DNA from 2 places in the Pseudomonas sp. P129 genome. Region 2 is predicted to be linked to the other one. Evidence: riboswitches for the same ligand, from Rfam matches in the RefSeq annotation. Region 2 holds a riboswitch; the other holds the start of a gene.
The links. Region 2 has a riboswitch for cobalamin ahead of KBY02_RS12845 (ABC transporter substrate-binding protein). Riboswitches for the same ligand answer to the same signal wherever they lie in the genome.

Region 1 (5,889 bases), 110 kb from region 2:
GCAACGGTGCCAGCGGATAGCCTTCGGCCTGCATGGCGCGCAGGATATTCAGCGCCGCAGCAGGCGTATCGAGCCCCACACCATTGCCGATCCTTCCGTCGCGAGTCGGGTAATTGGCGAGGATCAGCGCCACGCGCTTTTCGCCATTGGGCAGGCGTGCAAGCTCGATCCAGCGCCGCGCCAATTCCGCGACGAAATCCATCCGGTCCGGCTGGGCGCGGTAGCAGACCACGTCCGACTGGCTGCGCTCACTGCGCCAGGCCAGGTCCTTGAAGCTGATCGGCCGGCTGATGATCCGTCCGTCCAGCTCCGGCAAGGCAATGTGCATCGCCAGATCGCGAGCGCCGAGGCCCTGTTCGCTGGCCTGCCAGGCAGGCTCGTTGTCCTGCGCGCAGATGGCCTGAATGACCGGCACGTTGCGCCGAAACGGCCGCAGATGCGGCGCTTCCGGACTCGACTGGGCAAAACCGGTGGTATTGAGGATCAGCTCGGTTTCAGCCTCATCCAGCCAGTCCTCCACCTGAGTGAAACAGCCGGGTTCCTTGAGGCTGGCCACGGCAATGGGCAGCGGGTTGATGCCTTGCGCCTGCAAGCGCGTACAGAACTCGTCGATGAAACCGGTATTGGCGGCCTGCAGGTGCGAGCGATAGAACAGCAGCGCCGCCACCGGCTGCTCGGCAAGCCAGTCTGCCTGCCAATCGGCAAGCTGCGCGCTTGCCAGTCGCGGATGGTAGATGGCCGTGCGCGGCAACGGCGCGGGCTCGGCCCATGAGTAATCGCGGTCCAGCCAGCGACTGGCCATGCAGTTGTACAGTTGCAGCGCGTTCTGCAGGCCGCCCTGACGCAGGAACTGCCAGAGTCGATCGCGCTCTGCGGCAGGCACGGTGCTCAGATCACTCAGTTCCGGATCAGGGCGGTCATCACCGGGCACCAGAATGACCTGAACACCACGTGCCGCGAGCTCCATCAGCCGCTCGACGCCATAGCGCCAGTAGCCGATACCGCCGTGCAGCGAAATCAGAATGACCTTTGCGTGACGCAGCACTTCATCGACGTACAGGTCGACAGAGGCGTGATTCTGGACCTGCATCGGGTTGGCCAGACGCAGGCTGGGGTAGTCTTCGGGGAGCTGCCGGGCAGCTTCGGCCAGCAGCGCCAGGCTGGAGTCGCCGCTGCAGAGAATCACCAGCTCGGCCGGCGTCTGGCCCAGATCGGCAATATTGTCGTCAGGTACGAAACCGCCGGGCTGGGTTCTCAGTAAATGCATGGGTCAGCCGGCAATCGCAGCGTTGAGTTGCACTTGCAGGGCTGCGGCATCCAGCTCCTGACCGATCAGCACCAGGTGCGTGGCACGCTCTTCATCGGCACGCCAGGCGCGGTCGAAATGCTTGTCGAAACGCGTGCCGACACCTTGAATGAGCAGGCGCATCGGTTTGCCGGGAATGGCCGCGAAGCCCTTCACACGCAAAATGCCGTGCTGCACCACCAGCTGATTCAGTGCATCGAGCAGGACTTTTTCATCGGCTTGCGGCAGCTTCAGGGAAATCGAATCGAACGCGTCGTGATCGTGGTCATCATGATCGTCATCGTCGTGGTGATCATGGTGGGTCTTGCGAGCGTCGATGTGCAGCTCGGACTCGGCACCGACACCCAGCAGCACGCTGATCGGCAGGCGACCGCTGCTGGCTTCGATCACCTTGACCGCAGGCGGCAGCTCCTCGGCAACTTCGGCACGCACCGTCGCCAGACCTTCGGCGTCGATCATGTCGGCCTTGTTGAGGATCACCAGATCGGCGCTGGCCAGTTGATCGGCAAACAGTTCGTGCAGGGGCGACTCGTGGTCCAGGTTGGGATCGAGTTTGCGCTGCGCATCGACCTGATCCGGGAAGGCAGCGAAGGTACCGGCCAGTACCGCCGGGCTGTCGACCACCGTGATCACCGCATCGACCGTGCAGGCGTTGCGGATTTCCGGCCACTGAAAAGCCTGGACCAGCGGCTTGGGCAGCGCCAGCCCCGAGGTTTCGATCAGGATATGGTCCAGATCACCACGGCGCGCGACCAGTTCGCGCATGACCGGGAAGAACTCTTCCTGCACGGTGCAGCACAGGCAACCGTTGGCCAGTTCGTAGACCCGGCCGTTGGCTTCTTCTTCGGTGCAGCCGATCGTGCACTGCTTGAGGATTTCTCCGTCGATGCCCAGCTCGCCGAACTCATTGACGATGACCGCAATGCGCCGCCCTTCGGCGTTGTCGAGCATGTGCCGCAACAGGGTGGTCTTGCCCGAGCCGAGGAAGCCGGTGACGATGGTGACGGGAAGCTTGGCCAGTGTTTTCATCAGGTGCCCTTTGGCAATGCGGCGGGCAAACAGGACGAGAGCCGCATGCATGACACGCAGATCGGATCGCCACCGGATCACCCCGCCCGGTTGTAGTGAGAATTCTCCAGGGCCGCAGCACGTGTGGCCCGTTCGAGGCAGGTCTCCTGGCTCACGGCGGCGTGCGGCAGGCAATGAACAACGTGCCGACACGCATTCATCGCGCCTTCCCGCCGCAGCAGTGGCTGTGCAATGAACATGACCGTTTACAGTTGCGGGGGCAGCTGCGGCATGTACCGCATTCCCGTCTTAGCTCCACTGGGTGATGTTTTACCCAGGGAGAACCTCGAACCGGCAAGGCTACGCAGTGACTGCAGACAGGTCAATCGTTCAGATTGACGCTGCCCCGCCGCCCATGCTCTCCTGTGCGCCTTGTTTCGGGTGCCCCTCACGGGGTGAAACGGGAAACCGGTGCGCTCGCGTTGTCGAGCAAGTCCGGTGCTGCCCCCGCAACGGTAAGCGAGCGTAGGTCTGATCCACTGTGCCACTGGCATGGGAAGGTGGCCTTGCAGGCTTTGACGCACTGACGTCTCGGCCCCTCGCGAGCCCGGAGACCGGCCCGATATGCTTGCAATGACAAACCCGCGGTGGGCGGGCGCAGTTGAAACCTCCGGCGTCTGCCGGCAGGTTCTTTTGCGCGTGGCCCACTTGCCGATCATCAAGAGGGAACGCCATGTCGACCATCAGCAGCCACGCCGCCGCACCCAGCTCCACACGCATTCAACGCCTGACCGCCGCCATCAGCGCTGCGCTTCTCGGCGCCTGCCTGGTGTACTTCGCCGGTTTCTCGCACATCGCGGCCGTACACAACGCGGCACACGATACCCGTCACAGCGCTGCCTTTCCTTGCCATTGAGGGCCACACATTGTTCAAGCGAATCGCCTATACCGCAGGTTTCACCGGCCTGCTCGCCGCCCTGCTGCTGACCCTGCTGCAAAGCCTGTGGGTGGTGCCGCTGATCCAGCAGGCCGAGACCTACGAAAACGCGCCTGCCGAGCAACTGCATCAGCACGCGGACGGCGCGATGGCCGAACACAGCCATGCCCATGAAGAAGCGGCCTGGGAGCCCGAAAACGGCTGGCAGCGTGTGCTATCCACCACTGGCGGTAACCTGGTGGTCGCGGTGGGCTTTGCGCTGATGCTTGCCGGGCTTTACACCCTGCGCGCGCCGGGTCGCACCGTGCAAGGCGCATGGTGGGGGCTGGCGGGTTTTGCCGTGTTCGTGCTGGCCCCCACCTTTGGCCTGCCACCCGAACTGCCAGGCACAGCCGCGGCCGAGCTGAGCCAGCGGCAGTTGTGGTGGCTCGGCGCTGCCGCGTCGACTGCCGCCGGGCTGGCCTTGCTGGTGTTCGGTCAGAACTGGCTGCTCAAAGCACTGGGTGTGGCGATTTTGCTGGTCCCGCATGTGCTTGGCGCGCCACAGCCGCTGGTCCATGAAAGCCTTGCTCCCGAGGCGCTGGAATCGCAGTTCATGATGGCCTCGCTGCTGACCAACGCGCTGTTCTGGGTCGCGCTGGGATTGATCAGTGCCTGGCTGTTCCGCAGAAACGATGTGCATAACGACAATGTCGACCTGCATCAAGCCTGATCCAGCGACGCTTCAACCCGGCGCAGCACTGGTGGCCGGGCTGGGCTGTCGGCGCGGCTGCTCGGCTGCGCTGTTGCGCGATCTGCTCGAGCAAAGCCTGCAGGCACTTGAGCTGGACATCGGCCGGGTGACCGCGCTGGCGTCCATCGACCTGAAACAAACCGAGCCCGGCCTGCTTGAGCTGGCCGGGCAACTTGCAGTGCCGCTGGTGTGCTTCAACGCTGCGCAACTGGTGGCCTGGGAACTGCACCTCACGCACCGTTCTGCGCAGGTGTTCCAGAGCACTGGCTGTCATGGCGTCGCCGAAGGCTCGGCTCTGGCGCTGGCGGCGCAACTGGGAGACGGTACCGCCACGCTGCTGATCGAACGGCAGAAAAGCGCGCAGGCCACATTTGCCTTGGCAATCAGCCCTGCGCACAGCGGATAATCTCCCCGCGCTCATTCACCCCGGAGAATTCATTGACTGTCTATTTCATCGGCGCAGGCCCTGGCGATCCCGAGCTGATCACCGTCAAGGGCCAACGCCTGATTCGCAGCTGCCCGGTCATTATCTACGCAGGCTCGCTGGTGCCCCTCGCCGTTCTGGAGGGCCATCAGGCCGTGCAGGTGACCAACAGCGCCGAACTGCATCTGGAGCAGATCATCGACCTGATCAAGCGCGCGCACTCACAAGGCCAGGATGTGGCACGCGTGCACTCCGGGGACCCAAGCCTGTATGGCGCTATCGGCGAGCAGATCCGCTATCTGCGCGAACTGAACATTCCGTTCGAAATCATTCCGGGGGTCACCGCGACCGCTGCCTGCGCTGCGCTGCTGGGCGTCGAGCTGACCCTGCCGGACGTTTCGCAGAGCTTGATTCTGACCCGCTATGCCGACAAGACCTCAATGCCCAGCGGCGAGGAACTGGCCAGCCTGGCCAGCCATCGGGCAACCATGGCGATTCATCTGGGGGTGAACAACCTGCAGCGGATCGTCGAGGAGCTCATGCCACATTACGGCGCCGACTGCCCGATTGCCGTGGTGCACCGCGCCAGCTGGCCGGATCAGGACTGGGCCGTTGGCACGCTGGCGGATATTGAGGAAAAGGTACAAGCCAAGGGCTTTCGCCGTACGGCGCTGATTCTGATCGGACGTGTGCTTGCCGATGACACCTTCAGCGAGTCCTCGCTTTACCGCGCCGGGCATGCCCACTTGTTCAGGCCGAAGTAGTCAGTACCGCCATGATGATCGCAGCAATAAGCGGCGACGCATGGTGTGATGAAAAGCGTGCCAACGCTGGGCTGGCACGCTGATCGGTATTGCCCTCCTCAGGCAGCCGCCTCATACAGCTTCGGCGCGGCCACTTCGCCGCTTTCCAGGCTCTTGCGCAGAATATCGGCCTGCACGGCAGCCGCCTTCATGGCGCTTTCCTTGATGTAACCATAGCCGCGAATGCGTTCCGGCAAGCGTGCCAGACTCAAGGCGGTGTGGCGATTCTGCGCCTGAAGGTGCTGCAGGATCAGCTCGACATCGCCGACATAGCGGTCAATCAGCGCCCTCTCCTGCTGACGTTCGAGGCTGTGACCGAACGGATCGAGCGCCGTGCCACGGAGGAATTTGAATCTCGCCAGCACATCGAAAGCGCGCAGCATCCACGGGCCAAAGCTGCGTTTGCGCGGTAACCCGTTGTGCGGATCGCGCTTGGCCAGCCACGACGGTGCCAGATGAAACTCCAGTCGATAGTCGCCTTCGAACTGCGCTTGCAACTGGCGGGTAAACTCGCCGTTGCTGTAAAGCCGCGCCACTTCGTATTCGTCCTTGTAGGCCAGCAATTTGAAGTAGTTGAAGGCCACCGCCTCGGTCAGCGTCGGCTGCTGACCGGGAAACGCCCGCGATTCGCTGTCGCGCACGCGTTGCACCAACGCCAGATAGCGCTTGGCGTAGGCA
Region 2 (5,889 bases):
CAGGGTGGATTTGCCCGAGCCGTTGGGACCGACCACGGCCAGGGTTTCACCGGCGGCAATGCTCAGGTCGACATCGCGCAGCAGCGCTGCGCCACGTACCGAATAACCCAGACCGGCACAACCGAGCACCGGTGCATTGAGCGGATGAGGTAAGGCGTTCATCGCGTGCTGTTGCCCCGGATAAGAATCAAAGCGAAGACCGGTGCGCCGATCAGTGCGGTAATCACCCCGATCGGCAGCGCCTGCCCCTTGATCAGCGTGCGCGAGAGGATATCGGCAGCGATCAGGAACAGTGCGCCGCTCAAGGCACTCAGCGGCACCAGCCGGGCATGCCGGACACCGACCAGCATGCGTACCGCGTGCGGGATCACCAGCCCGACAAAACCGATGGAGCCGACAATCGAGACCATCACTGCGGTGACCAGCGCGGCGGTAGTGATCAATATGATCTGCACGCGGCGTACCGCGATCCCCAGTGACGCCGCCGAGTCGCTGCCGAAGGTGAACGCGTCCAGCGCTCGCCGGTGCCAGAGGCACACCAGCAGACCGACCAGCACTGTCGGCACTGCCAGCCAGACCGAGTGCCAGCGCACGCCGCTGAGGTTACCCAGCAGCCAGAACATGATGCCGCGTGCCTGCTCGGAGCTTGCCGATTTGGTGATCAGAAACGAGGTCAGGGCATTGAACAGTTGCGAACCGGCGATCCCGGCCAGAATGATCTGCCCGGCTGCCGTGGTGCCGCGTGAAGAGTGCGCCAGCAGGGCGACCAGCGAAAATGCCGCCACGGCACCGACAAAGGCGCCGGCCGACATCGAGATTGCGCCTGCACCGAAGCCCAGAATGGCGACCAGTACCGCGCCGGTCGAGGCCCCTGCGGAAATCCCCAGCAGATACGGGTCTGCCAGCGGGTTGCGCAATAACGACTGCAACACCACGCCACAAATCGCCAGCCCGGCCCCGCAGGCGGCTGCGACAATGGCGCGGGTCAGCCGGTAGTTCCAGACGATGCCTTCGTCTATAGGGTCGAGCACATAGCCGGCGGCCCAGAGTTTGTTGGCCAGCACCTGAAAAACCACCTGCAGGCTGATCGAGGTTTCGCCGATCGCGGCCCCGATCATGATCGCCAGCACCAGCACCGCCGAAACCCAGAGCACATGACTCAATGCTATCGGCAATCTCATTTGGCAGCGTTGAAACGGTTGGCGGCGTCAGCCAGTTCCTCGAACCCGGTGAACAGACGCAGGCCAGCCTGCATGCCCTCGGCGTCGATGATCACGATCCGGTCATGCTTGACCGCGTCCATGTTGCGGGTCACCGGGTCGGTCTTGAGGAATTCGATTTTTTTCAGGTAATCGTCGGCCGGGAAACGGCGGCGATCCATGCGCGCGATGACCAGAATGCTCGGGTTGGCCTTGGCGATGGTTTCCCAGCCCACGGTTGGCCACTCTTCGTCGGACTGAACGATATTGCGCATACCCAGGCTGTTGAGCATGAAGTCCGGAATACCTTTGCGGCCTGCCACGAAAGGGTCGCTGGCAAGGTCGGAGCTGGAGAACCAGAACAGCGCCGAGACGTCGTTGGCCTTGTTCTGCCTGACGTTGGCAATCGCCGCGCTCAGGCGGGCCTTGAGGTCAGTAACCAGCGCGTCGCCGCGATCCTGCACATCGAAGATCTGCGCCAGTTGCTCGATGCTCTTGTAGATGGTCTCGATGCGGAAGGGCTCCAGACGTGTGCCATCGGCGCCGACCAGATTGTCCTTGCCTTCGCAGTCGGACGGCAGGATGTAAGTGGGTATCTTCAGGTCATGGAACTGCTCGCGGGTGCCGACCGCGCCCTGTTTGCCGACCATCCACTCCAACTGCACGGCCACCAGTTCCGGACGCTTGCCGATCACTGCCTCGAAACTGGGCTCGTTGTCGGCCAGGCGTTCGACCTTGTCGTTCTGCGCCTTGAAGCGTGGCAATACATTGTTGAACCACAGCGAAGTGCCGACCAGTCTGTCGCCCAGGCCCAGTTCGTAAAGCATTTCGGTGCCGGCCTGGCCAATGGTCACAGCCTTGGTTGGCGCATGCGTGAAGGTCAGGGTCGCGCCACAGTTTTCAAGGGTCAGCGGGTACTGAGTGGGGGCGGCAAGGGCCAGGGTGGACAGCGTCAGGCTGGCAGCGAGTGCGGCGAGGCGGGGCAGCGACATGGAATGCGGTCTCCGTTGGAGCAGGTGCCAGGGCGCAATGCACATCAGGAAACACATCCCCGGATGATGACCGGGCACGGCGGGAAATGCCGGCGCGTGCGGATGTCCTTCCCGGACACCCCGCCGGTTAGTGGGTTGAAGCGGGTCGGCAGGTCTCCTGACTGACACGTCATCGCCAGGCTCCGGCCTTCCCGGATCACGATCCAGTGGCAGTCATGGAGCAGGCTCGGTGCCTACAGTTGCGGGGGCAGTTTCGTTTTTCGCCTGGTGAGAAAGGCGTGCGAATTCCCTGTTAGTTCCTCTCGGAAACCGACGCGCGGCATGGTAAACGATAAGCGTTTTAGTGGCTAATCCTTTGCGCGCCGCAGCTTCAGCAGACGGTCGGCCAGGTCAAAATTGTCCGGATGGACACGGAGCTTTCCGGAAAAACGCTTAAATTATCTTCATGTTCACGCCCGTAAAACCGCAAAGCCCCATTCCAGAGGGCTCGCGTGAAAAATGTGGCGCTGGGCCACAACACGTTTTTCACATCTTCTTCACTGCATCGGGACGATGCTGAACCTATCTTGCCTGCATGGGAGCGGCGCAGACCTCGGGCACTCCCTGGGTCAACGCCAGACATAGGTTCATGGCAGGAGTGGTCCCTTGACCGACACGATAATCAACAAGAATGTACTGCCCCGTTCGGGCATCAGTCAGCGCTACAAGTTGCATCGGCACATCGTATCGATGTCTGTTGCCGTCGTGCTGACGGCTATCTGCGCATGGTTCTACTCGGCGTTCTCGGGCGTGCACGTGGTGGACCTGGGGGTCGGCAGCAACCTGAGCGTTTCCGGCCTTCGCGAGCATTGGCGGCAAGGCAATGTGGTGGTGATGATTCGCCATGCCGAACGCTGTGACCGCTCGAACAACCCGTGCATGAGCGACGCCGACGGCATTACCTCCAACGGCCGCGACGCCGTTCTGGCGGTGGGCGCCGGGTTGCAGAAAATGGGCATGGACCACGCGCGCATGATCGCCAGCCCCAAGACCCGCACGCAACAGACTGCGCAACTGTTGGCCGGGCACGCGGTGGCTGGCCAAGACTGGATCAACGACTGTGACAGCGGCTTCATGAAAGCGGTGCAGGCTCACAAGGTCAGCGGCGAGAACATGGTGCTGGTGACCCACAGTGGCTGCATCGACCAGTTCGAGCGCAAGGTCGGCGTACCTGGCGGCGAGCGCTCGAGTGAGTACGCCCAGGCGTTTTTCGTACAAATAGACGGCAGCCATCCGCCGAAAATTCTCGGCTCCCTGAATGCCGGGCAATGGGCAAACCTCAACCGCGAGCAATTCAATTGACGACATCTTCCAGCGCCAGGCTGCGGTTTTACGGCATCAACCTGGGTGTACCGGTGTTTTTCGCTTTACTGGTCTTCGTTACTTTCGACCTGACCACGATCGACCGGCAACTGACTGATCTGTTTTTTGATTCTACGGCCGGGGTGTTTCCCATAGGCCAGAGCCATTTGTTCGAGAACATCACGCACAGATGGGCGCGGATCCTTCCGAACTGGACCGGAGAGCTGGCGATCATCGGTGCGATGCTGTCCTTTGTCTGGCCGTTGCTGGAAAAATATGATGATTCGCGCCTCGCGAGGCGGCTGACGGGTTCTCGGTTGGGCACCTTCCTGCGCTTTGCACGCAGGCACCGGCTGGACTTCTTTTTCGTCATAGTTGCCTTTGCGCTGAGCACCGCCATGATTCATTACCTGAAGAGCCATACCGGCGTTTATTGTCCTGTCGAAACCACCTTGTACGGTGGCAGCCAGGCGCACATCGAGTGGTTCAGGAATTTCAACCTGCTGCACGAGGCCGGCGCCGGGCGATGCTGGCCGGGCGGTCATGCGTCAAGCGCATTCAGTCTGCTGGCCCTGTACTTCGTGGCTCGTCGCTACTGCTGGCGGCATTCGAACATTCTGCTGGCGGGCATTCTCCTGCTCGGGATGATTTACGGCACCACGCGGGTACTGCAAGGCTGGCACTTCATGTCACACACCTTCTGGGCGGGTATCGTGGTGTGGCTGAGTACACTGCTGGTCGCCTTGTGCTTCTATGGTCGATCAAGGTTGCAACAGCCGATTCACCAGGCGGTGGCCGTCAACAGACCTGATGCATTCGTCACGCAGCCTGCAGACTCATTGGTAACAGGTTCCCGGTCGGCCGGGTAGAAAGACAAGAAGGCGCGGCAATGAACATTCTGGTTATTGAAGACCACCGTGATATTCACGATAACCTGCTGGAATTCTTCGAACTCAGGGGGCATGCGGTAGAAGGGGCGCTGGACGGCCTGAGCGGGCTGCACCTGGCCGCCTCGAAACGCTTCGATGCGATCATTCTCGACATCATGCTGCCCGGCATCGACGGCAATCAGATCTGCCACAGCCTGCGCCAGTATTCGAAGTCGGAAGTCGCGATTGTGATGCTCAGCGCGCGCGATGAACTGGATGATCGGCTCACCGGTTTCAAGGTGGGGGCCGACGACTACATCACCAAGCCGTTCGCGATGTCCGAAGTGCTCGCCAGAGTCGAAGCGATCGTCAGCCGACGGCAGCGCCAGGACAACCGGATGATGGTGGTCGCCGACCTGCAGTTCGATCTGGACACCCTTGAAATCACCCGCAAAGGCGTGCCCTTGAAGCTCAACCCGACCAACATGAAGCTGTTGGAACTGTTGATGCGCAAGAGCCCGCATATCGTCAAGCGCTCCGAACTGGAAGAGGCGCTTTGGGGCCGTGATGCCCCGAACAGCAGCAGCTTGCGCAGCAACATCCATGTGCTCAGGCGGGTACTGGATGGCGGGCACGACACGCCATTGCTGCACACCGCCCATGGCCTGGGTTACAAGCTGTGCGTGCAGCGCTGAGGCGCGTTCAGTCGGCGTTGAACAGGCGCCTGACTCATTGCGATCAGGGTTCGGGGTGAAGAATACCTTTCACTACCGGATCAAGCAGGTGGCCGTGTGTGTTATGAACTGTGCCCCTGTCTGGCCGGAAATGGCATCCGGATGAACGAGCAGGATTTTTTTCTGCTCTGCTTGACTTCCTTTTCCGAATCAGTAACATAGCGCTCATTCCGCGATAGCTCAGTTGGTAGAGCAAGTGACTGTTAATCACTGGGTCCCTGGTTCGAGTCCAGGTCGTGGAGCCAGACAATACTTCAAAGGCAATGTATAAGGCCTTTGAACAAGAAAAACCCGCCTAATGGCGGGTTTTTTCGTTTTGGCGGTAATGCAACGCGGCTTCAGTATTCCTGGCTCGCGGCTCCTCAATACGGCGAAATAGTCCCCAACAAACCCACCGCAATCGCCAACAATAAAAAACCTATCAAAGAAAGTCCGAGCTTACCCATGAGCGTCTCCTGCTGATCGATCTGTCTGTAACGAGCCGCAGGCGTCGCTCTTGGCGGTTATCCTGCGCGTTTGAAAGCGCTGCCATTATCGTGCTCGGACTGATTCTGGTACAGATTCAGAAACGGCTTAAAAATACGGATCAGTTGCCTGTCCGCAAGGCATGAAAACGCTCAGAACGACGCGATGATACGCCCCAGCATCGCCATGGCCTGCTCGCTGCGTTCATCCCAGGGTGTGCCGTAGTTCAGGCGCGCGCAATTCTTGAAGCGCCTGGAAGCGGAAAAGATCGGGCCGGGCGCGAGGCTGA

Region 1: another riboswitch for cobalamin. It lies ahead of cobW (cobalamin biosynthesis protein CobW); the one in region 2 lies ahead of KBY02_RS12845 (ABC transporter substrate-binding protein).

The regions. Positions count from the first base shown of each region.
Region 1 is NZ_JAGPYS010000004.1:295,204-301,092, reverse strand. It holds gene cobN (cobaltochelatase subunit CobN) at 1-1,267, opposite strand, end outside; gene cobW (cobalamin biosynthesis protein CobW) at 1,271-2,335, opposite strand; cobalamin riboswitch at 2,454-2,678, opposite strand; cobalamin riboswitch at 2,737-2,952, shown strand; gene KBY02_RS13265 (CbtB domain-containing protein) at 3,048-3,230, shown strand; gene KBY02_RS13260 (CbtA family protein) at 3,241-3,963, shown strand; gene KBY02_RS13255 (cobalamin biosynthesis protein) at 3,941-4,390, shown strand; gene cobM (precorrin-4 C(11)-methyltransferase) at 4,423-5,172, shown strand; gene KBY02_RS13245 (indolepyruvate ferredoxin oxidoreductase family protein) at 5,271-5,889, opposite strand, start outside.
Region 2 is NZ_JAGPYS010000004.1:186,545-192,433, forward strand. It holds gene KBY02_RS12835 (ABC transporter ATP-binding protein) at 1-162, opposite strand, end outside; gene KBY02_RS12840 (FecCD family ABC transporter permease) at 159-1,181, opposite strand; gene KBY02_RS12845 (ABC transporter substrate-binding protein) at 1,178-2,191, opposite strand; cobalamin riboswitch at 2,321-2,520, opposite strand; gene KBY02_RS12850 (histidine phosphatase family protein) at 2,837-3,532, shown strand; gene KBY02_RS12855 (phosphatase PAP2 family protein) at 3,499-4,401, shown strand; gene KBY02_RS12860 (response regulator transcription factor) at 4,422-5,096, shown strand; tRNA gene KBY02_RS12865 (tRNA-Asn) at 5,305-5,380, shown strand; gene mapR (GntR family transcriptional regulator MpaR) at 5,753-5,889, opposite strand, start outside.